2 regions of the Rugamonas sp. FW305-51 genome follow, and region 2 is predicted to be linked to the other one. Evidence: predicted binding sites of a transcription regulator. Region 2 holds the regulator's gene; the other holds the start of a gene.
What was found. The regulator FliA, encoded in region 2, starts transcription of late flagellar genes. The targets are predictions, from matches to a motif close to CTAAAGTTTNNNNNNNNNNNGCCGNTA.

Region 1: AC3WOS_RS04535 (DUF5610 domain-containing protein) is a predicted target of FliA. The motif match lies at 7,564-7,590, and genes of this name have one in related genera.

The regions. Positions count from the first base shown of each region.
Region 1 is NZ_JBYSZG010000004.1:126,645-136,877, reverse strand. It holds gene AC3WOS_RS04575 (dipeptidase) at 1-1,209, shown strand, start outside; gene AC3WOS_RS04570 (TraB/GumN family protein) at 1,447-2,391, shown strand; gene AC3WOS_RS04565 (hypothetical protein) at 2,437-2,868, opposite strand; gene AC3WOS_RS04560 (hypothetical protein) at 3,152-3,490, shown strand; gene AC3WOS_RS04555 (VanZ family protein) at 3,508-3,909, opposite strand; gene AC3WOS_RS04550 (SDR family NAD(P)-dependent oxidoreductase) at 4,353-5,117, opposite strand; gene pyrF (orotidine-5'-phosphate decarboxylase) at 5,262-6,086, shown strand; gene sbcB (exodeoxyribonuclease I) at 6,102-7,547, opposite strand; gene AC3WOS_RS04535 (DUF5610 domain-containing protein) at 7,724-8,401, shown strand; gene AC3WOS_RS04530 (GGDEF domain-containing protein) at 8,406-9,389, opposite strand; gene AC3WOS_RS04525 (helical backbone metal receptor) at 9,556-10,233, shown strand, end outside.
Region 2 is NZ_JBYSZG010000055.1:19,152-29,384, forward strand. It holds gene AC3WOS_RS25160 (flagellar hook protein FlgE) at 1-946, opposite strand, end outside; gene AC3WOS_RS25165 (flagellar hook assembly protein FlgD) at 1,003-1,680, opposite strand; gene flgC (flagellar basal body rod protein FlgC) at 1,708-2,118, opposite strand; gene flgB (flagellar basal body rod protein FlgB) at 2,121-2,537, opposite strand; gene flgA (flagellar basal body P-ring formation chaperone FlgA) at 2,719-3,411, shown strand; gene flgM (flagellar biosynthesis anti-sigma factor FlgM) at 3,518-3,823, shown strand; gene AC3WOS_RS25190 (flagella synthesis protein FlgN) at 3,832-4,302, shown strand; gene motD (flagellar motor protein MotD) at 4,495-5,271, opposite strand; gene AC3WOS_RS25200 (flagellar motor protein) at 5,273-6,019, opposite strand; gene AC3WOS_RS25205 (RNA polymerase sigma factor FliA) at 6,001-6,732, opposite strand; gene AC3WOS_RS25210 (MinD/ParA family ATP-binding protein) at 6,749-7,573, opposite strand; gene flhF (flagellar biosynthesis GTPase FlhF) at 7,566-8,924, opposite strand; gene AC3WOS_RS25220 (RpnC/YadD family protein) at 9,161-10,138, opposite strand; gene flhA (flagellar biosynthesis protein FlhA) at 10,232-10,233, opposite strand, start outside.

The DNA of each region.
Region 1 (10,233 bases), on a different contig from region 2:
GGCAGCGGCAGCGAGCGGGTCGGCATCATCACCCACGGCGACGTGCAGCCGGTCGATCCGTCCAAGTGGGCCAGGTCGCCGTTCGAACTGGACCGCGTTAGCGAACCGGGCCGGTTGCTGGGGCGCGGCGCGGAGGACGACAAGGGCCCGATCGCCACCGCCCTGTATGCGATGAAGGCCATCAAGGACCGTCACGTCAAGCTGGGCAAGCGGCTCGAGCTGTACGTCTACATGGCCGAAGAGTCGGACTGGGCGCCGCTGCAGGCCTTCCTGAAAGAGCACACGCCGCCCCAGATGAACATCACGCTCGACTCCGAATATCCGGCCGTGACGGCCGAAAAAGGCTGGGGCGCGCTCAAGATCGCCATGCCGGCCCAGCCGGCGCCGGCCGGCGACGGCCCCGTGCTGCAGGGCTTCAAGGGCGGCTTCTTCGGCAGCCAGATTCCGGAAGACGCCAGCGCCGTCATCGCCCACGCCACGCCGGCACTGCAAGAACGCATCCGCCAGCGCGGCGCGGCGCAGCGCGGCATGCATTACCAGTTTGCCTGGCGCGACGATGAATTGACGGTGACGGCGCGCGGCCTGTCGGCCCACTCGTCCAAGCCGGAAGACGGCGTCAACGCGATCAGCATGCTGGCCGATGCGCTGCAAGTGCAGCCCTGGCAAGGCACGGCGCCGGCGGCCATGGTCAGCTTCCTCAATGAGCTGGTGGGCACGGGACTGTATGGCGAGCGCTTCGGCGCCATCGCCTACCGCGACGCGTTCATGGGACCGATGACGGTGGCGCCCACCGTACTCAAGCAGGATGGGGCGGGGTTGGAACTGAACATCAACCTGCGCCGCCCGCGCGGCAAGAGCAAGGATGAGCTGGAAGCCCAGGTCCGCCAGGCTTTCGACGGCTGGAAGGCGGCGCACCTGCCGCAGGCCACTCTCACGGCCGAGATCGGCGACCCGTGGCAGCAGGACAGCGCGCCCCAACTCGATACGCTGCTGGCCGTGTTCGGCCACTACACGGGCATGCGCGATGCGCATCCCGTGGCCATCGGTGGCGGCACCAATTCGCGCCTGTTCCCTCATGCCGTCAGCTTCGGTCCCGCCATGCCGCGCACGGTCTATACGGGCCATTCCGAACACGAGTTCATCACGGAAAAGCAGCTGCTGCTGAACTTGCAGATGTACACGGCCGTCATGGTGGAAATGGCGCGCTGACAAGCTTGTCCGGCGTGCCACGCAGCGCTGGCGGCCGTCTGGCCGCGGGCGTGGCCGCCGCCGCGCCACCATCGTCACGGCTGTTTTTTTTGTTGCCGCACCTCAAAAAAATGCTGTCATCAGCCCCGTCCTGATTTACCATAGGCAACGGTGATGCCCCGTCCTGGGCGCACTTTCTTCCTGTTCAATGTTTATTACCTGCCCGCCGCACCACGCCCGGCCCGGCAAGGGGGATGCATGCGTTTGTCTATCTTGCCGTACGTGCTGCCAGCCATATTCAGCGTGCTGTGCGCCGGCCCCGCGCGCGCGGTGGAAAGCTTACCCACGGAGGGCGCCGCCATTGCCGGCGCGGCGGCCTCGCCGCGCCACGGTGCGCTATACCGGGTGAGCCACGAAGGACACACGGGCTATCTGTATGGCACCATCCATGTCGGCAAGCCGGACGACACCCTGCTGGCGCCGGAAGTGGCGCGTGCGCTGGCCGATGCGAGCGCGCTCGTAGTCGAGCTCGATATCCGTTCCAACGACGCCTTCCAGCTGGCCCTGGCCAGGCACGGCATGTATGCGGACGGCGACACCATTGCCCGCCATGTGTCGCCGGCCACGTTGCGCCAGTTGGTGCAGGCGCTGGCGCGCGCCGGCATTGCGCTGCATGATGTCGAACGCTATAAGCCCTGGCTGCTCGGCAATTTGCTGCAGGGCCTGGAACTGGACCGCAACGGTTACCGGCGCAGCGGTGCCGCCGAATATGTCCTGCTGGCGGCAGCCAAGCAGCAGGACAAGACGGTGCGCGAACTGGAAAGCGCCGACTATCAGCTGGCCATGTTCGATGCGCTCGACGAGGCGCAGCAGGAACAGTATCTGCGCGAGAACCTGGCCGACCTGGAAGACGGCGCAGCCCTCAAGCGTTCCCGCGGCCTGATCGACGCATGGCGGGCGGCCGATACGCAGCGCATTGATGCCGCCCTGCGGCAGTTCACGGACGGGGCATCCGTCAATGCCACCTTCATGCAGACCACCTTGCTGGGCAAGCGCAATCCTGAAATGGCCAGCGCCATCGAGCGCATCCTGCAGCAGGACCAGGTCGCCTTTGTGGGCGTGGGCCTGCTGCATCTGGCCGGCGCCAACGGCTTGCCGCAATTGCTCAGGCAGCGCGGCTACACCATCGAACAGCTGTACTGAGCCCCGCGCGGGCCGGTCTAATAACGGCTTGCGGACCGCCGCGCTTCAGTAGCGCTGCAGGTTGCCGTTGCTGTAGCGGATACGGTCACCCACCTGGTAGGTCGGCATGGTGTCGACCACGACGATCTGTTCCGAGCCATCATCCAGCTTGACCTTGACGCGGTAGACCTTGTCCATCGGCGAGCCCATGCTGCCGCCCGCCGCAGCGGCGCCGACGGCGCCCACGCCCACGTCCTGGCGCGTCACTTGCTCTATGGTCTGCACTACGCCGTATGCGGTCTGCGCCATGGTCGTCGTGCTGCCCGCCATGGTGCCGGTCGCCGCGGTGCTGCTGCCGCTGTTGCCATAACTGCTGGTGCTGCCGTCCTGCGTGTTGCTGCTGTCGGTGGCGCTCATGCGATTGCTGTCGGTGCTGCTGCAAGCTGCCAGCAGCAGGCACAGTGCGGCCATCCAGCGTACCGGTATATTGTTGTTCATGCTCTTCTCCTTGTTTGGTGTTGACGCCCGGTCGTGTCGGGGTAACAAGGCAGGCCCGCAGTTGCGATGGGCTGCCAACGTAAGAGTAGCCGCGTCGGTATTCGTTCGGCGCGCGATAGAAGACGTTGAGCGGGATCAATCGTCAACGCTGCTGGCTTGAATCTGGCGCAAAGAATTGTCTGATTATCACGATCATTCCTCTAGCGAAAGAGTTGATTCTGCTCAAAAGAATGTTGTCGCGGACACGCAATAATCGATAGGTAGCCATTTATAGGATACCAATATGTTGACACGCGCGACAGATGACATTATCGAACAATTAATCGATGCCACCTATGGTGAAGCTGGCGATGCCCGGCAGCGGCATGTGTTGGCCCATGCCCTGCATGGGTTGGTGCGGCTGGCCAAGTCGGAACAGTTAATGGAGATGAGGAGGGATGTGGAGCGTGCCGCTTCCCTGCAGGCCGGCTACAGCAGCCGGCGCCAGACGCGCGTGCTGTTGCGCAAGATCGGGATGGAGCGTGCGCGCGACGCGGGCGGCGGCGCGGGCCGCCCGCAGCATGTGGCCGGCCCGGCGCCGGAAGCGCCCGATTCCCTGCATGGCGGCCTGGACGGCCTCTGACGGGCCGGCTCGCGTGCTCAGCCGGCCAGGGGAGCCTGGCGCCACCGCCACAGCCAGCACATCAGGCTGGCCGTCACCATGGCGGCCGTGCAGTCGACCAGCCAGTCCGACACGGCGCCGTGACGGTAGGGGAAGAAGCTTTGCACATACTCGTCGAGCGCGCCCATCAGCGCGATGGTCAGCACGGCCTTGGCGGCCCGCATGGCGGCGCTGCCGCTGCCGCCCGTAAACAGCAGGAAGGTCAGGCCGGCGTACGCACAGGAATGCAGTACGAGGCCGGAGGCCACTTCGCCGACATCGCTGCGGGCGCCGGGAATGGAGCCGATGATCAGGATCAGCAGGTAGAGCACGATGGCGCTCCAGTAGCGCAGGCGCGCATGGGATGCGGTCAGGAAAATCTGATTCAGCAGGACGGACATGGGGCACGCAGGAAAAATGATGCGAACAATACCACGCCGCCATCGAAAAAAAAGCCCGCTGTTGAAAGCGGGCTCAAAAAACCCTGACGGGCCAAGAGAGGTGTAGCGGGCGCCGCCGTCCGGCCGCGCCGGAAATCGGCAAGTGATGCGGGGGAAGTGGTGCGCCGGAACGGATCCGGCGCACCTGCCTGCAATCATGCGTATCGGTTGCATGTATTGCAGATGTAGCCAGTATAGGAGGGGAATGTGACGCGGCCATGACAGTGCGCAACATTGCGCCGGCCACAGGCAAAAAAAAAGCCCGCTGATGAAAGCGGGCTTAAAACTATTTTCTTGGAGGAGAATAGTGGAGACAGGTGTAATTATGCGGCGACGCGTTATATATGTCTAATTGTCGTTTTGGATACCAGTCATGCCTTTTGGTTATATCTCCTCGGAAACACTCAATCCTTGACGGGAACAGTGTAGTTCAGGGCCAGGCGGCCGCCATCCACGAACAGGGTCTGGCCCGTCATGTAGCTGGCGTCGTCGCTGGCCAGGAAGGCGGCGATGGACGCCACTTCCTCCGGTTCGCCGCAGCGGCCCATGGGCGTGCGCGACAAAATGGTGTGGCGCGCCTCCGGGCTGCCCAGCACGGCCTTCTTGGCCAGTTCCGTCAGGATGGTGCCGGGGCCGATGCCGTTCACGCGCACGCCGTGCGGCGCCAGGTTCAGCGCCATCACCTTGGTCAGCTGGTTGATGCCGCCCTTGGAGACGACATAGGGCACCTGGTTGGGAATGGCCAGTTCTGAATTGACGCTGGACATGTTGATGATGCAGCCGCTGTGCCGCTTGACCATCTCGCGCGCCACGGCCTGGCCGCACAGGAACATCGATTTGAGGTTGATGCGCAGCACGCGGTCGAAATCCTCTTCCGTCAGGTCGAGGAAGTCGGCGGCGTGGGTCACGCCCGCGTTGTTGATCAGGATGTCGATGTGGCCGAAGGCGGCCAGGGTGGCGGCCACCAGGGCGTCCACGTCGGCTTTCTGGCTGACGTCGGCGGCGAAGAAGCGGGCCTGTTCGCCCAGCGCGGCCGCGGCCAGCGCGCCGTCGGGCTTGATGTCGACCAGCATGACGCTGGCCCCTTCGGCCACCAGGCGTTGGGCGCAGGCCAGGCCGATGCCTTGGGTGGCGCCGGTCACAATAGCGACTTTGTTGGTCAGTTTCATGGGGTTCGCTTTCATGCTGAAGGTTGAGGGCGCTTGTGGCGCCCGTGGTGTAGCGGATTTTACTCCACCGCCGCAGCCGTTTCGCATGGGGCAGGGGTGGCCGCGTTACAATTGAGGGTTTGCAACCGAATAAAGGGAAGTGTCGTGAATTTCATCAATAAATTATCCGCCGCCTGGACGGCCAACGACTCCCTGCTGTGCGTCGGCCTCGATCCCGACATGGCCAAGCTGCCGGCCCAGTTCCAGTCCGCGCCGGACGGCATCTACCAGTTCTGCCGTGAAATCATCGATGCCACGGCCGACCTGGCCTGCTCGTTCAAGCCGCAGATCGCTTACTTCGCGGCGCTCGGTGCCGAACAGCAGCTGGAACGGATCTGCGCCTACGTGCGCGCCAACTATCCGCACATTCCCCTGATCCTGGACGCCAAGCGGGGTGACATCGGCGCCACGGCGCGCCAGTATGCGCGCGAAGCGTTCGACCGCTATGGCGCGGACGCCGTTACCGTCAATCCCTACATGGGGTCGGACTCGGTCGAGCCCTACATGGAGTGGAGCGAGCGCGGCGTCATCATCCTGTGCCGCACTTCGAACCCGGGCGGCTCCGACCTGCAATTCCTGAACGTGGACGGCCAGCCCCTGTACCAGCACGTGGCGCGGCTGGTGGCGGAAAAGTGGAACAGCAACGGCCAGTGCGCGCTGGTGGTGGGCGCCACCTTCCCGGAAGAGCTGGCGCAGGTGCGCGCCATCGTGGGCGACATGCCGCTGCTGGTGCCCGGTATCGGCGCCCAGGGCGGCGATATCGCGGCCACCGTACGCGCGGGCAAGACGGCCGGCGGCAGCGGCATGATGATCAATTCCTCGCGCGCCATTATCTATGCGCCGCAGCAGGGCGCTGAAGACTTCGCCGCCGCCGCCCGCCGCGTGGCGCTGGAGACGCGCGAAGCCATCAACCAGTTCCGCGCTGGCTGAGGCGGACCAGCGGCATCAGTAGCGCGCCGGCGCGACCATCTCCGCATAGTCGTACAGCTCGCCGAGGATGTGTTCGCCGCGCTCGTCGGCCGTTTCCTGCAGCTGGTCGATCTCGCTGAACAGCAGGTCGACCGTGCGGGCGCCGCCTTCGCCGTCGAACAGGCGGGCTGCGCGGTGCTGTTCCCAGTGTTCCATTTCAGCCGCCGACAGCGTCTCGGGGAAGTTGCGGGCGCGGTAGCGGAATAGCAGTTCGGCCAGCCGCGCATCGTCGAACACGGGCGACATCGTGGCCAGCCTGGCCGGAGTTTCCTTGCGCAGCGATTCGAGCAGGCGGCGGTCGCCCGTGCCGACGAAGCCGTTGTACAGATCCTCATCCACATCCAGCGCCGGCGCGCCCGGACGGTGGAACACGGCGGCCCAGGTGGCCGCCATGTCCGGCCCGGCCGCGGCCAGGGCCGCGTTGGCGCGGCACCCTTCCACGTCGATGCCCCAGCGCGCGGCCATGGCCGGCGACAGCGTCTTCAGGTTGGATACCAGCATCGGCGACTTGTTCAGGTGGATGCTCTTGATGGGCAGGCGGGTCATGCCTTCGGGCAGGGCGTCGGCCTTGCTGAACAGGCGCAGCCGTATCGTGTCGGCGTCCAGCGCGGCCAGCTCGCGCGGGTCGTAGCTGCAATCCCAGACGATCACTTCATTCTTGTTGGTCGGGTGCACGCCCAGCGGCCACACCACGCCCAGGCAGCCGCGCTCGGCCGGGAACATGCCCGACACGTGCAGGAAGGGCGCGCGCAGGGCGGGCGCCAGGTGCATGCCGATCTCGTCGGCCACGCGGTCCTTTTTGTGCAGGGCGAAGCAGAAGTCGAACAGCTTGGGCTGCTTTTGCTTGATCAGGCGCGCCAGCGCGATGGTGGCGCGCACGTCCGACAGCGCGTCGTGGGCCGCCTCGTGCAGCAGGCCGTTGGCGGCGGCCAGGTGTTCCAGCCGGAAGCTGGGCTTGCCATCTTCGCGCGTGGGCCAGTTGATGCCGTCCGGCCGCAGGGCGTAGGTCATGCGCACCACGTCCAGGATGTCCCAGCGGCCGCACTGGTGCTGCCACTCGCGCGCATACGGATCGATCAGGTTGCGCCAGAACAGGAAGCGGGTGATCTCGTCGTCGAACCGTATCGTGTTGTAGCCCACGCCCACCGTGCCCGGCTTGGAGAATGCCTGCTCGATGGTGGCGGCGAACTGGTGTTCGGGCACGCCCCATTCCAGGCATTGCTGGGGCGTGATGCCCGTGATCAGGCATGACTGCGGGTCGGGCAGGAAGTCGTTGGCCGGCTTGCAGTACAGCATGATCGGCTCGCCGATCTCGTTCAGGTCGGCATCGGTGCGGATGGCGGCGAACTGGGCGGGACGGTCGCGGCGCGCCTGCGCGCCGAAGGTTTCATAGTCGTGCCAGAGGAAAGTGTGGGAAGTCATAAATTTGTTGAAAATACTGCAGTTTTCTGGCCGCGGGCCGATAGTATAAGGTGGAAGGCCAGATTCAGCCTGCCCGGCGCCACAGCAGCGCCGCGCACGCCTGGCCAGCCCCCGGGGCCGGTGGCGTGGTCATTGGCCGCGAGTTCATCCAGTATGCTGGAGCAAGGAGCGTCATCATGTCAAATCACGTTTCCGTCAACGCCACCGTGGCGGCACCGGCTGCCCCGGTGAATGTGGCGGCCAGCCAGCAGACCGGCGAGGCCGGCCCGGCGCCGGCGGCCCAGGCCCGGCTGCAACTGAACGCGTCCATCGTGCAGGCTTCGCTGACGGTGTCGATCGGCGCCCAGGACGATCCGCTGGCGCTGTTGCTCAAGTCGGCCCTGACCGGCATCAACGAAGCCTTGAAAGGCCAGCTGGGCGACAACGCCATCCAGAACGCCATGTCGCAAGACAATACGCCGGCCGGCACGGCGGGCCGCATCGTGTCCCTGTCGACGGCCTTCTACGGGGCCTACCAGAAACAGCATGCGGGGGAAGATCCGGACCAGATGCTGAGCAACTTCATGTCCACCATCAAGGGCGGCATGGAGCAGGGCTTCAAGGAAGCGCGCGATATCCTGACCGGGCTGAGCGTGCTGAACGGCGACATCGCCAGCAATATCGACAAGACCTACGAGCTGGTGCAGAAGGGCTATGCGGACTTCGAGGCGGCGCAACGCAGCAAGCCGGCCACCGCGCCATCGGACGGCGCACCGGAGCCGGCCACGTCGGCAGCGACGCAGACTGTGGCGGTCTCGGCCCACGCATCCATTGCGGCGTCCGCGCCCGCCACGGCGGCCGGTCACGCCGCCTGAACCGTCAGGCCGGCAGCTCCTGCAGGGCCACGCGGTTGCGGCCCGCTTCCTTGGCGCGGTAGAGGGCGGCGTCGGCCACCGCGATCAGTGCGTGCTCGTCCTGCTGCGGCTGCAGGCTGGCCACGCCCAGCGAGGCCGTGATATGGGGCAGCGGCAGGCGCATGTCGCCGAACACGACGGCCTGCTGCATCCGCTCGCACAACCGTTCCGCCACGGCCACGGCCACCTTGTCGCTGGTGTCGGGCAACAGCACCATCATTTCCTCGCCGCCGTAGCGTACGGCGCAATCGGTCGGGCGCAGGGCGCCGCTCAGCACCTGGGCCGCCGTGCGCAGCGCCTGGTCGCCGGCCAGGTGGCCATGGCTGTCGTTGAATTTCTTGAAATGGTCGAGGTCGATCATGATGAGGGCCAGCGGCGTGCCGGCCCCGTGCGCCGCGGCCACCATGGTGGGCAGCACATCGTTGAGCCAGGCCCGGTTATACAGGCCCGTCAGGCCGTCTATCATGGACAGCTGGCGGTAGAACTCGCCCAGCTTCTGGCGCCGGCGCAACTGGGCGTTGGCGGCGCGGATGCGGAACGACAGCAGCCGCAGCAGGTTGCGCGCCAGCGCGTTCGATTCGTCGATCAGCTGCCAGACCAGATCGGCCTCGATCACCAGCAACTCACTTTGTTCCAGGGCGGTGATGGACGACAGATTGGTTTCCTCGTCGAGCACCGATTGTTCCCCCACGCTTTCGCCCGGTAATACCTTGCTGACGGTGCCGTCGGCCATGCCGGTGCGGGTGTCGGCCGCCACGGCCAGCGCGCCCCGCAGTACGATGTAGAGCCTGGCCCGCTGGCCGTCGGCGACGGGCTGGCCCGCTTCCACCCGCACCACGGCGCAGCCGGCCAGACGCTGCGCGATGGCGGCCGCGTCGTCGGCGTCGCGAAATAACTGCAATTCGCTGAGCGGGTAGCCGGAGGCGCCAAAGGTGCTGATTTGTTTCACGATCGTCTTTCAGGGAAGAGGCTGCCAACATGCAAGCCTGGCCATTATCATAGCGCAAACAAAGTTGTCATGAAACGTGATCGGGGTCCGCTTGATAAAAGTGGCGCCGGCGCGCCGCCCCGTGTTTCAATAGCGCCATTCTCCGCAACCGCAGGCCGACACTAATATGAACTTGACCGACGCCATCGGCCAGCAACACGTGGCCGCGCCGCAGGCGCGCATCGTCTCGCTGGTGCCCTCAATCACGGAACTGCTGTGCGAGCTGGGCCTGGCCGGCCGGATCGTGGGGCGCACCGGTTTTTGCATCCATCCGGCCGAGGTGGTGCAGGCCATCCCCAAGATTGGCGGCACCAAGGATGTCAACGTGGACAAGATCCGCAAGCTGGCGCCGACCCACCTGGTGGTCAACATCGATGAGAATGAAAAGCCCACCGTCGATGCGCTGGCCGAGTTCGTGCCGCACATCGTCGTCACCCATCCCAACCGGCCGTACGACAACGTGGCGCTGGCGCGCCTGATGGGCGCCGTGTTCGGCGCCGACGAGCAGGCGGCAGCCTGGTGCGCCGCCTTCGAACAGGAATATGCGGACCTGCATGCGAACCTGCGCGCGGCGCCGGCAACGCGCCCGCAGACCATGTTGTACTGCATCTGGCAAGACCCATGGATGAGCGTGTCGCGCGACACCTATATCGCCAGCATGCTGGCCGAGATCGGCTGGCAGGTGCCGGACCTGGGCCCGGTGCGCTATCCGCGCTTCGAGTGGACGCCGGCCTTGCTGGAGGGCATAGACGGCGTGCTGCTGTCGAGCGAGCCCTACCGATTCACGGAGGCGCACTGCGACGCG
Region 2 (10,233 bases):
GGGCCGCGTCGATCTTGTCCGGGTTGTTGCCGGCGATGCCGCCCACGTCCGTCGGCGCCGTGAACAGGGCCGTCAGCTGGGCCTGCATGGCTGCGCTGGCGCCGTCGGCGGTCGCTTCGGCCAGCAGCACGGGGCCGGCCACGGCCGAATAGGCTTGCTGGGCAGCCAGGATGGTGGGGCCGTCCGGCGCCGGCGAGGAATTGATCACGGCCTGGTAGGCGGCACGGGCGGCCTGCACGGTGGGGTCGGTGACCAGGATCTGGGACGCCTTCTTGGCCTCGGCCGCCACGCCGTCGTTGGACACATACACGTCCCAGGTGCCGCCGCCTGTCTTGACATAATAAGTGCCCATGGTATGGGAACCGCCCAGGCTGTCGTACACGTCGAGCACGGTCTGCTTGTTGTAGCTGGTGGGATCGAGCGCGTTGAACGGCACGGTGGCCGGCGACTGCGTGTTCGACGACAGATTGATCAGGAAGTTGGCCTTGGTGGTCTCGACCGGTTTCAGGTCGGACGAATCGATCACGATGGGCACCGGCGAGCCTTGCAGGATCACCCCATCCGTATTGGTCAGGAAACCGGTCAGCTGGGCGCCCTGGGCGTTGATGATGCCGCCATTCTTGTCGAGCTGGAACTGGCCGTTGCGCGAATACTGGGTGGCGCCATTGACGACGGTGCGGAAGAAGCCGCCGCCGTTGATGGAAATGTCGAGCGGGTTGGCGCTCGTTTCGATGTTGCCCTGGTTGAACTGCTGGGCGATGCGCGCCACCGACACGCCGATACCGGCATTGTTGCCGCTCACGCCGTTGAGCGAATTGGCATACAGGTCGGCAAACTGGGCCTGCGACCCCTTGAAGCCCACGGTACTGGCATTGGCGATGTTGTTGCCGATGATGTCGAGCGATTTAGCCGCGCCGTTCAGGCCACTGAGTCCTTGCTGGAACATGGTATTCCCCTATGAGATAAGGTGCTGCAAACTGGTTCAGACAAATTGGGTAAGGCTTACAGCACTTGCTTGATGTCAGCCATGGATAACTGGCCGATGGAAGGCACGTTGAGCTTGACGCCGGCGGCCCCGGTCGACACGCTGGCCACGGTGCCGAAGGTCAGCGCGGTGGCATCGGTCAGCGCCTTGCCGCCCGCGGTGGCCGTGACGGCGATGGCGTACTGGCCGTCGGCGGCCGTGGTGCCATCGTCGAGCTTGCCGTCCCACACCAGCGGCAGCGTGCCCGCGTCGACCGCATTCATGGTGATGCTGTGCACCACCTTGCCGCTGGCGTTCTGGATGTCGACTTTCACGCTGTCGGCACCGCTGGCCAGGTCCACCCCGAAGATGGCCTTGCCGCTGGTGAGCGCCAGGCTCTTGCCGGGGGCCAGCACGCCGTGATTGATCAGGCTGGTGGCGGCCATCGATTCGGAGGCCTGGTAGCTGCTCTTGAGCGATTCCACGGTCGAATTCAGCTTGTTGATGCCCGTCACCGTCGACAGCTGGGCCAGCTGGCTGGTGACCTGGGCGTTGTCGAGCGGATTGAGCGGGTCCTGGTTCTTGAGCTGGGTCACCAGCAGGGTCATGAACTTGTCCTGGTCGGCCTGCACGCCGCTGGCGGCGGTGGCCGCCTTGGCGTTGACGGCATTGAGCAGGGCCGTGGACGGCGCGGTGGAATTTTGTACGGTGGACATGGTAGCCTCGGTTTAAGTGCGGGCCGCTTACTGGCCGATGGTCAGGGTTTTCAGCAACAGGGTCTTGGCCGCGTTCATGGTTTCCACATTGGTCTGGTAGGAACGCGAGGCCGACAGCATGTTGACCATTTCATCGACCACATTGACGTTGGGCATGGTCACATAGCCCTTCTCGTCGGCCAGCGGATTCTTGGGGTCGTACTTGAGTTTCATGGGCGACGGGTCTTCCACCACCTGGCGCACCCGCACCCCGGTGGAGGCGCCGCCGTCGGTGGCCGGGGTGGCTTCGAACACCACCTGCTTGGCGCGGTAAGCTTCGCCGCTGGCGCTGGTGGCGCTGTCGGCGTTGGCCAGGTTGCTGGCCACCACGTTCAGGCGCTGGGCCTGGGCGCTCATGGCCGAACCGGAAACATTGAAAATACTGAACAGCGACGACATGATTAGTTACCTCCCTGGATGGCCGCCATCATTTCCTTGACCTGGGCGTTGATCATCGTGATGCCGGCCTCGTAGCGCAGCGCGTTGTCGGCGAACTGGTTGCGTTCCACATCCATGTCCACCGTGTTGCCGTCCACGGCGCCCTGCACCACGCCCCGGTACAGCAGCGGCGTGCCGTCCGGCAGCGCCGTGCCATCCTTGGCCGGGGCCGGATAATGCCGGGTCGCCGTGGTGCGCAGCGGTTGGCTGGCACTGCTGGCCAGGGCGCTTTGCAGCGCGCTGGAAAAATCGATGTCACGGGCCTTGTAGTTAGGGGTATCGCCGTTGGCGATGTTGGACGCGAGCACGGTCTGGCGCTGCGAGCGCAGGCTCAGCGCGGCTTCGTGAAAGCGCAGGTAATCGTCGAGTTTCCCTAACATGACAGGCTCCGTAGCGTGCGTCCGGCCATGATGGGCTGGACGAACTGGTGATGACAGGAGCCATGATACGGCCGCTTGCAGCACGGCAATCGAACGATAAGGCCATGCTTTTGCGCCCTATTCCGGGCTTGCCGGCGGGCCGGCCGGACTATCATGGCACCATTCCCCGGACACCTAGACCATGAAACCACTGTTGCTCACCACCTTGCTGCTGGCCCTGTCGGCCGGCGCGGCCGCCCAACCGGGCACCGGGCGCCAGGACGCCGCCGCCCTGCGGCAAAGCGTGGAACAATTCCTGCAAACGCAGACGGCCGGCCTGCCGGGCCAGGCCAGGGTCACCGTGGGCGCCATCGATGCCCGCATGGCCCTGCCCGCCTGCCCGGCGCCGCAAGCCTTCCTCATGCCGGGCAGCCGGGCCTGGGGCAAGACGACGGTGGGGGTACGCTGCGGCGCGCCCGTGTGGACGATCTATGTGCAAGCGAATGTGAGCGTGGTGGCCGACTACATCGCCAGCGCCGTGCCGCTGGCCCAGGGCCAGACCATCGAGGCGGGCCAGCTGGTGGCCGTACAGGGCGACCTGACGGCCATGCCGCCGGGCATCGCCACCGACATGGCCCAGGTGGTGGGCCGTTACGCCAACGTGTCGCTGCCGTCCGGCACGCCGCTGCGGCTCGATACGCTCAAGAGCCGGCCTGTGGTGCAGCAGGGCCAGCTGGTGCGGCTGGTCTCGAGCGGCAACGGTTTTTCCGTGTCGGCCGAGGGGCGTGCCGTCAGCACGGCCGGCGACGGCCAGGTGGTGCAGGTAAGAACTGCCGGTGGGCAACAAATTAGCGGGATCGCCAAGGCGGGCGGTCTGGTGGAAGTCGCGTTCTGAGGAAAGTTGAGTTCTTTGCGGTAAGGCACGCTAAAGTTTATTCAAGGGCCGCCGTTATAGACTCATACCCCGGAGTCCGAGACTCCGATCAGACGAGGATGATGCTGTGAAAATCAACGATACACTCAAGAGCACCCCCGGCTTGCCGGTGTCGCCCGCAGGCACGTCCAACGCCCGTGGCGCCGATAAGACGGCAGCGACCCCGGCCGCGACGGACAATGTACGCCTGTCGCCGCAGGGCCAGGCAATGGCGGCCAGTGCGGCCGGCGGCGGCAGCGCCGTGTTCGACACCAAGAAAGTCGAACGCATCAAGCTGGCCATTGCCGACGGCCAGTTCCAGGTCAATTCGGAAAAAGTGGCGGACGGACTGCTGGACACGGTCAAGGATCTGCTGCACTCAAGAAAACGTTAGGACTTACCATGCCAGCCGTAAACCCGATGACCATCCTGCGCGAAGAACAGCGCCTCATGACTTCCCTGCTGGCAGTGTTGAAGCAGGAGCAGCAGCATCTGGTGGCCGCCAATATCGACGGCTTGACGGCATTGACGCCGGAAAAATCGGCCCTGGTCAGCCAGATGGCCACGCTGGCCAGCCAGCGTCACGGCGCACTGGGTGCGGCCGGCTACGCGCCCCAGGAAGCGGGCATGGCGGACTGGGTAGCCGCCTGCGACGACAGCGCCGCCGCCCCCCTGTGGCAGACCCTGCTGGAACAGACGCGGGAAGCGAAGGAACTGAACCGCATCAACGGCATGCTGATCAACAAGCACATGGGCCACACCCAGGGTGCGCTGCAAGCGCTGCGTCCGCTGGCCGCCGCCAGCAGCAGCTTCTACGGCCCCAGCGGCCACGCCACCACCTCCACCACCAGCCGCGGCTTCTTCGCCGGCTGACAATCAGGCAAGACAGGCCGGGCCCCAGTGGGGCGCCCGGAACGGCTGACGCCATTTGGCGCCAGCGCGCCATTGCTGCGCCTGTGCTGAAAATTTATTTCATCCACACGCCCGAAATGAACAAAAATTTCAGGTGCGGCGGCATGCCCGCGTGCGCGTAGCGCAACACCACGATAACGTGAGCGGCGCCGCCTATTGCGGCTTGATGGCCGGCGTGGGCAATTCCGTCACCGTATCGGGCAGGCCGGACAGGATGGTGACAGCCACCCGCCGGTTGCGGGCCCGCCCCTCGGCCGAGGCGTTGGACGACACGGGCACGTTGGCCGCATGGCCGACGGCCGTCAGGCGGGCCGGCGCCACGCCGGCGTCAATGAACAGGCGCACCACGCTGGCCGCCCGCACGGACGACAGTTCCCAGTTGGACGGGAACAGGGCGTTGCGGATGGGCTGGTTGTCCGTGTGCCCCTCCACCTGGACGTCGTGGCCGTCGTCCTTGAGCAGCACGGCCACGGCCCGCAGCGCCTCCGTCGATTCGCTCGTCAGCCGGGCCTCGCCCGGGTCGAACAGCACGCTGGCATTGATCTCCACGCTGACCCCGCGGCTGTTCTGCGTCACCCGCACCTTGCCTTCCTTGACCAGCGGCGCCAGCGTGGACAGCAGGTCCTGGGCCAGCTTGGTCATGTGTTCCTTCTCCTTGCGCAGCAATTCCGTGCGGCGGCGCAGGCCGGGATTGGGGATGGGCAGGTTCTGCACCTGGGTCGTGACGGGCTGGGCCGCGCCGGCCCCGCCGAAGGCGTCGCCCAACGCGTCCGAGAACACCTTGTATTTACCGATGTTGACGGACGAGACGGCGTACATGACGACGAAGAAAGCGAACAGCAAGGTGATGAAATCGGCATACGAGATCAGCCAGCGCTCGGGGTTCTCCACTTCCTCGTCGAACTTCCTGCGCGCACGCCGGTATTGCATGTCACTGCTCCCGCAGCAGCGTGGCCACGCGCTCGTCGATCACGCGCGTGTGGTCGCCCGTGGCGATGTCGTGGAACACGGCGGCCGCGATTTCCTGCTGGTGCACGGCCTGGGTGACGATGGCCTTGAGCTTGTTGGCCACCGGGTACAGGAACAGGTTGGCCAGCCCCACGCCGTAGATGGTGGAGACGAAGGCGACGGCGATGCCGGAACCGAGCTTGCTGGGGTCGGTCAGGTTTTCCATCACGTGGATCAGGCCCAGCACGGCGCCCAGGATGCCGATGGTGGGCGAATAGCCGGCCGCCGATTCCCAGATCCGCACCGCTTGCCGCTGTTCCGTCTCGTAGGCCGTGATTTCCGTGTCGAGGATGTGGCGCAGCTTGTCGGGCGCGATGCCGTCCACGATCAGGCGCAGGCCCTTGGCATTGAACTTGTCCTTGGAGGCGAGCATGTAGCGCTCCAGCGCCAGCAGGCCGTCGCGCCGGGCCGCCAGGTTCCAGGCGTTGATTTCGCGTGCCAGCGCCAGGCGGTTGTCGGGCGGCGGCGCGAACACCAGGCGCAGCATGCGCAGCCCGCGCCAGAAGGTGGGCGGGCGGGTCTGCAGCAGCACGGCGCCGAAGGTGCCGACGATGACGATGGCGAAGGCGGCCGGCTGCACCAGCGAGCCCAGTTGCCCGCCCTCCAGGCCCTGGCCGACGACGATGCCGGCCAGCGCCAGCAACACCCCCGCTACGCTGGCCCAGTCCAAGACCGCTCCCGTAAGGTTGCCCGCAGCCGCGCCACGGCCTGCGTGTGCAGCTGCGACACGCGCGATTCCGACACGCCCATCACGGCGCCGATTTCTTTCAAGTTCAGTTCCTCTTCGTAGTACAGGCCCATCAGGATTTTCTCCCGTGGCGGCAAGGCGTCGATGGCGTCGATCACGGCCTGGCGGAAGTCGCCGTCCAGCAGCGCGCGCAGCGGATCGCTCTCCTCGTCCGAGCAATAGCGGTCCAGGAAGCTGTCGTTGCCGTCGTCGTCATGGAAGTCCTCGTAGTAGACCAGCTGGTGGCCGCCGCCGTCGGACAGCATTTCCTGGTAGTCGGCCAGCGACATCTTGAGCATCTTGGCCACTTCCGACTCCGTGGGCGGGTGGCCCAGGCGCTGCTGCAGCGTGCTCATGGCCGTCTCGATCTTGCGCATGTTCTGGCGCATGGAACGGGGCAGCCAGTCGCTGCTGCGCAACTCGTCGAGCATGGCGCCGCGGATGCGCAGCACGGCATAGGTTTCGAACTGGGCGCCATGGGTTTCCTCATATCGGCTGATAGCATCGAGCAAGCCTATCATCCCGGCCTGGACCAGATCGTCCACCTCCACGCTCGGTGGCAGCTTGGCCTTCATGTGGTGGGCGAGGCGCTTGACCAACGGCATATGCTCCGTCAGCAAGCTGTCTCTGCTCGGTTTCCCTTTGACCGTGTACATAAAATCTTGTTATTCGTTAGGCGCTAAAATGGTTATGACTCCCCGCGCGTAAGGAAGGCGAGCCGGCCAGCGCAAAGCGCCCCGCCAGTTGACGAAACGCGACCGAAGCGCCGGCCAGCGGGAACGCGTCGACCACGGCCCGCCCCAGGCGCGCCGCCCGCTGCAGGTATTCGTCGGCCGGCACCGAGCCCATGGACACCAAGTTGACTGCCAGGTAACGGCTCGCTGCTTGCGCCATGTTATCGTATACCACCTTTGCTTCCGTTTCGGAAGCCCCGGTGACGAGAATTCCGAACGGACGCCGGCCCAGCTCCTGGTTCAGGCGCTTGATCATGCTGTAGGCGGCCGTGATCGAGCTGGCGTTGTTGGAAACTTGCACCACGATTTCGGCGCTGGCCATGACGGGCACGGGGAACGGGCCGCCATCGAATTCGCCATCGACGATCACCATGCCGGTCTGCTTGACCAGCACGTCGAACGCCTTGGCCAGGCGGCGCGCCTCGTCCGGGCCGCAGCGCGCTTCGCCGCGCGTCATGGACGCCACGGCAAAACCCTGCGGCGCCTGGTACAGCACCTGGTTCAGGGCGCACTCCTGGCGCGCCACGTTGAGCAGGCTGGCGCCGCCGTCCACGCCCAGGCGCGAGGCGACGCCATGGCCACCGGCGCAGGCATCCATCAGCAGCACGTCGTTGCCGGCGCGGGCCAGCGAGGCGCCCAGGTTGACCAGCATGGCGGCCTTGTCGTCTTGCGGCGTGGCTGACAGGAAGGTGACGATGCGTGGCGTGGGGCCGGCCAGCATCCGGCGCAGGCCTTCGGCCTGGTCGAAATCGAAATTAGCCAAGGCGCACCTCGCGCAGCGAGCTGTCGGCACCGGCGTTGGACATCAGCAGCGGCAATTCGGCATCGAGGTACTGGCCGGGGATGGCGTCGCGCTTGAGCTTGAAGGCGCGGTCGATCAGCCAGGCCGGGTCGGCCAGGTGCAGGTCTTCCGGCACGCGCTGGCCGTTCGACACATAGAACAGGTTCAGTTTCTGGCGGATCACCACGTCGAGTACGTTGCCGATGGCGGCCGCCTCGTCGAGCTTGGTCATGATGCAGCCGGCCAGGCCGCTGCCCTGGTAGGCCCGCACCACTTCGTTCAAGGTTTCCTGGGTGGCCGTCGCGTTCAGGCACAGCAGGCGTTTGACGTCGGCGCCGGCCCCTTGCAGCATGGCCACCTGTTCCGTCACCATCTGGTCGCGCTGGCTCACGCCCACCGTGTCGATCAGCACCGTGTGCTTGTTCTTCAGTTCCTTCAAGGCGATGCGCAGGTCCGCTTCGTCCTTCACCGAGTGCACCATCACGCCCAGGATCTTGCCGTAGATGCGCAACTGCTCGTGGGCGCCGATACGGTAGGCGTCGGTCGTGATCAGGGCCAGCTTGTCGGCGCCGTGGCGCATCACGCAGCGCGCGGCCAGCTTGGCCGTGCTGGTGGTCTTGCCCACGCCGGTGGGCCCCACCAAGGCGAACACCCCGCCCTGGTCGATCAGGGCATCCTCGTTGGCCATGGCGCTCAGGTTGCGGGTCAATACCGTCTTAATCCAGCGCATGCTGTCGGCCGCGTCGCGGCTGGCCGGCAGTTTTTCGATCAGGTAGCGCGCCAGGCTGGCGGAAAAACCGGCCGCCAGCATTTCGCGCAGCACGGCCGCCTTGTGCGGTTCGCGCTGCTGGGTCGACCCCCAGGCGATTTCGGCCAGCTGGGTTTCCATCATGCCGCGCATGGCACGGATTTCATTCATCATGCCGCTCATTTCGGCGGCCGCGTTCTGCTTGGCGCTGGCCACGGCGGAGGCCACCAGTTCCGAAATGCGCTCCATGTCAAGCGCGGCGGCGCGCGGCTGGGCCGGCGCAGGCGCCGCGGCGGCGGCCGTGGCCGAGGCGTACGAGGATGGCGAGGCGACCACGCGGCGCGCCGGCTGCGCCGGCATCATGGGTGCGGGCGGCGACAGGTCCAGCTGAGGGCGCGGTGCGGCCATCGGCGAATGGGGCGCGGGGGCCGCCAGCGAGGCGGCATCGTCGTTGGCCAGGGCCAGGATTTCCACCACGCCATCGGCCTGGCGGTTGGACAGGATCACGGCGTCGGGACCGAGCGCCTCGCGCACCTTGCGCAGCGCTTCGCGCGAGGTGGGGGCGGTGAATTTCTTGACGTTCATGGCCGGCTCCCCTGGATCAGGGCAGCACGCGGATTGGAAAGTGGTTTGGCCATCATCATCGACTCCTGTTACTTGAGCGCTGCGCCTTCGACATGAGGCGCCTTTGCTCTGACAGTGCCATTATTGACGATGCACCATGGAAACGATCCGACGAACAGGGGTGGAAATGGGCCGTATTTCACCGTTGCCCGGCGCAATGCCGGGTATCAACGCCACTGGCCTGGCTGGCATGGAGCTCAGCTGCGGTTGAACACATCGTCCAGGCTGGCACCGCTGAACAGCTTCCTGGCCCAGGCATCGAGTTCGGCGCTGCCGGCGGCGGCCAAGTGTGCATGCACCAGGGGCGGTACGCTGCCGAACCGGGTTTCGATCAGCAAGGCCAGCATTTCAGCGCGCCCCTCTTGCCGCCCCTCTTGCCTCCCCTCTTGCCGCCCCACCTTCAAGCCTTCCCTGCGGCCAATTTTTCGGCCTATCTTTTCGATCGAAGTGACATATGGCATGGGCTCTCCCCTTTCCAGCATCCGGATTTCGCGCCACAAATCCAGTTCCAGCACCGTCGGCAAGCGCATCATCCAGTCGATCAACGAGTACAAATCTATGATACTTTGTTTGCTCCAGTCCCGCCCATACAACAAACGGGCCAGGCGCCGTTTGGCCGCATGGCGCCGGGCGGCATCGCCACGGGTTTGCTGCGTCAGCAAATGGGCCGCCACCACCAGCGCAAAGGGATTTGCCTGCGTCAGCAACGCATCCAGAAATGGCGCGTAATCGGTCAACTTGGCCACTGCAAAGGTGAAGCGCAGCTCGCATCCGAGCAAACTGTAGACAAACGACCGCGGCCGCCAGCTGGCAACGCGATCGGCCAGCACCGCCAGGCTGGCGACGGGACGTCGAAAGCGGTCGAACACACGGTAATGATAGGTGAATACGCGCTCGGAAAATTTACTCTCGCGCCGTCCCTGCACCTCGATATGCACCAGCACCCATTGCTGCGCACCAGCGCAGGTATGCACTTGCACCAGCTTGTCGACCAGCCGCTTACCCAGTTCGCCATCGCGCGCCAGCTGCGCCAGTTCCTGGTCGAGAAAAACATAAGGCCGCGACCAGTCTATGGCGGCATGGGCGCGTGGGAAGAAAAACGCCATAAATTCGGGAAAGTAACGCGTTACCGCATCCTTCCAGGGCGTGTCGTAGTCGTCGGATGCAATGGCCATGGCGCCAGTCTAGTCCGGGCGCACAAGTGCCGCCTGCGGACAGCGCAAAGGACGAGCGAAGCGGACGGCCGGCCCGGCCGCCGCCCGTCAATTTC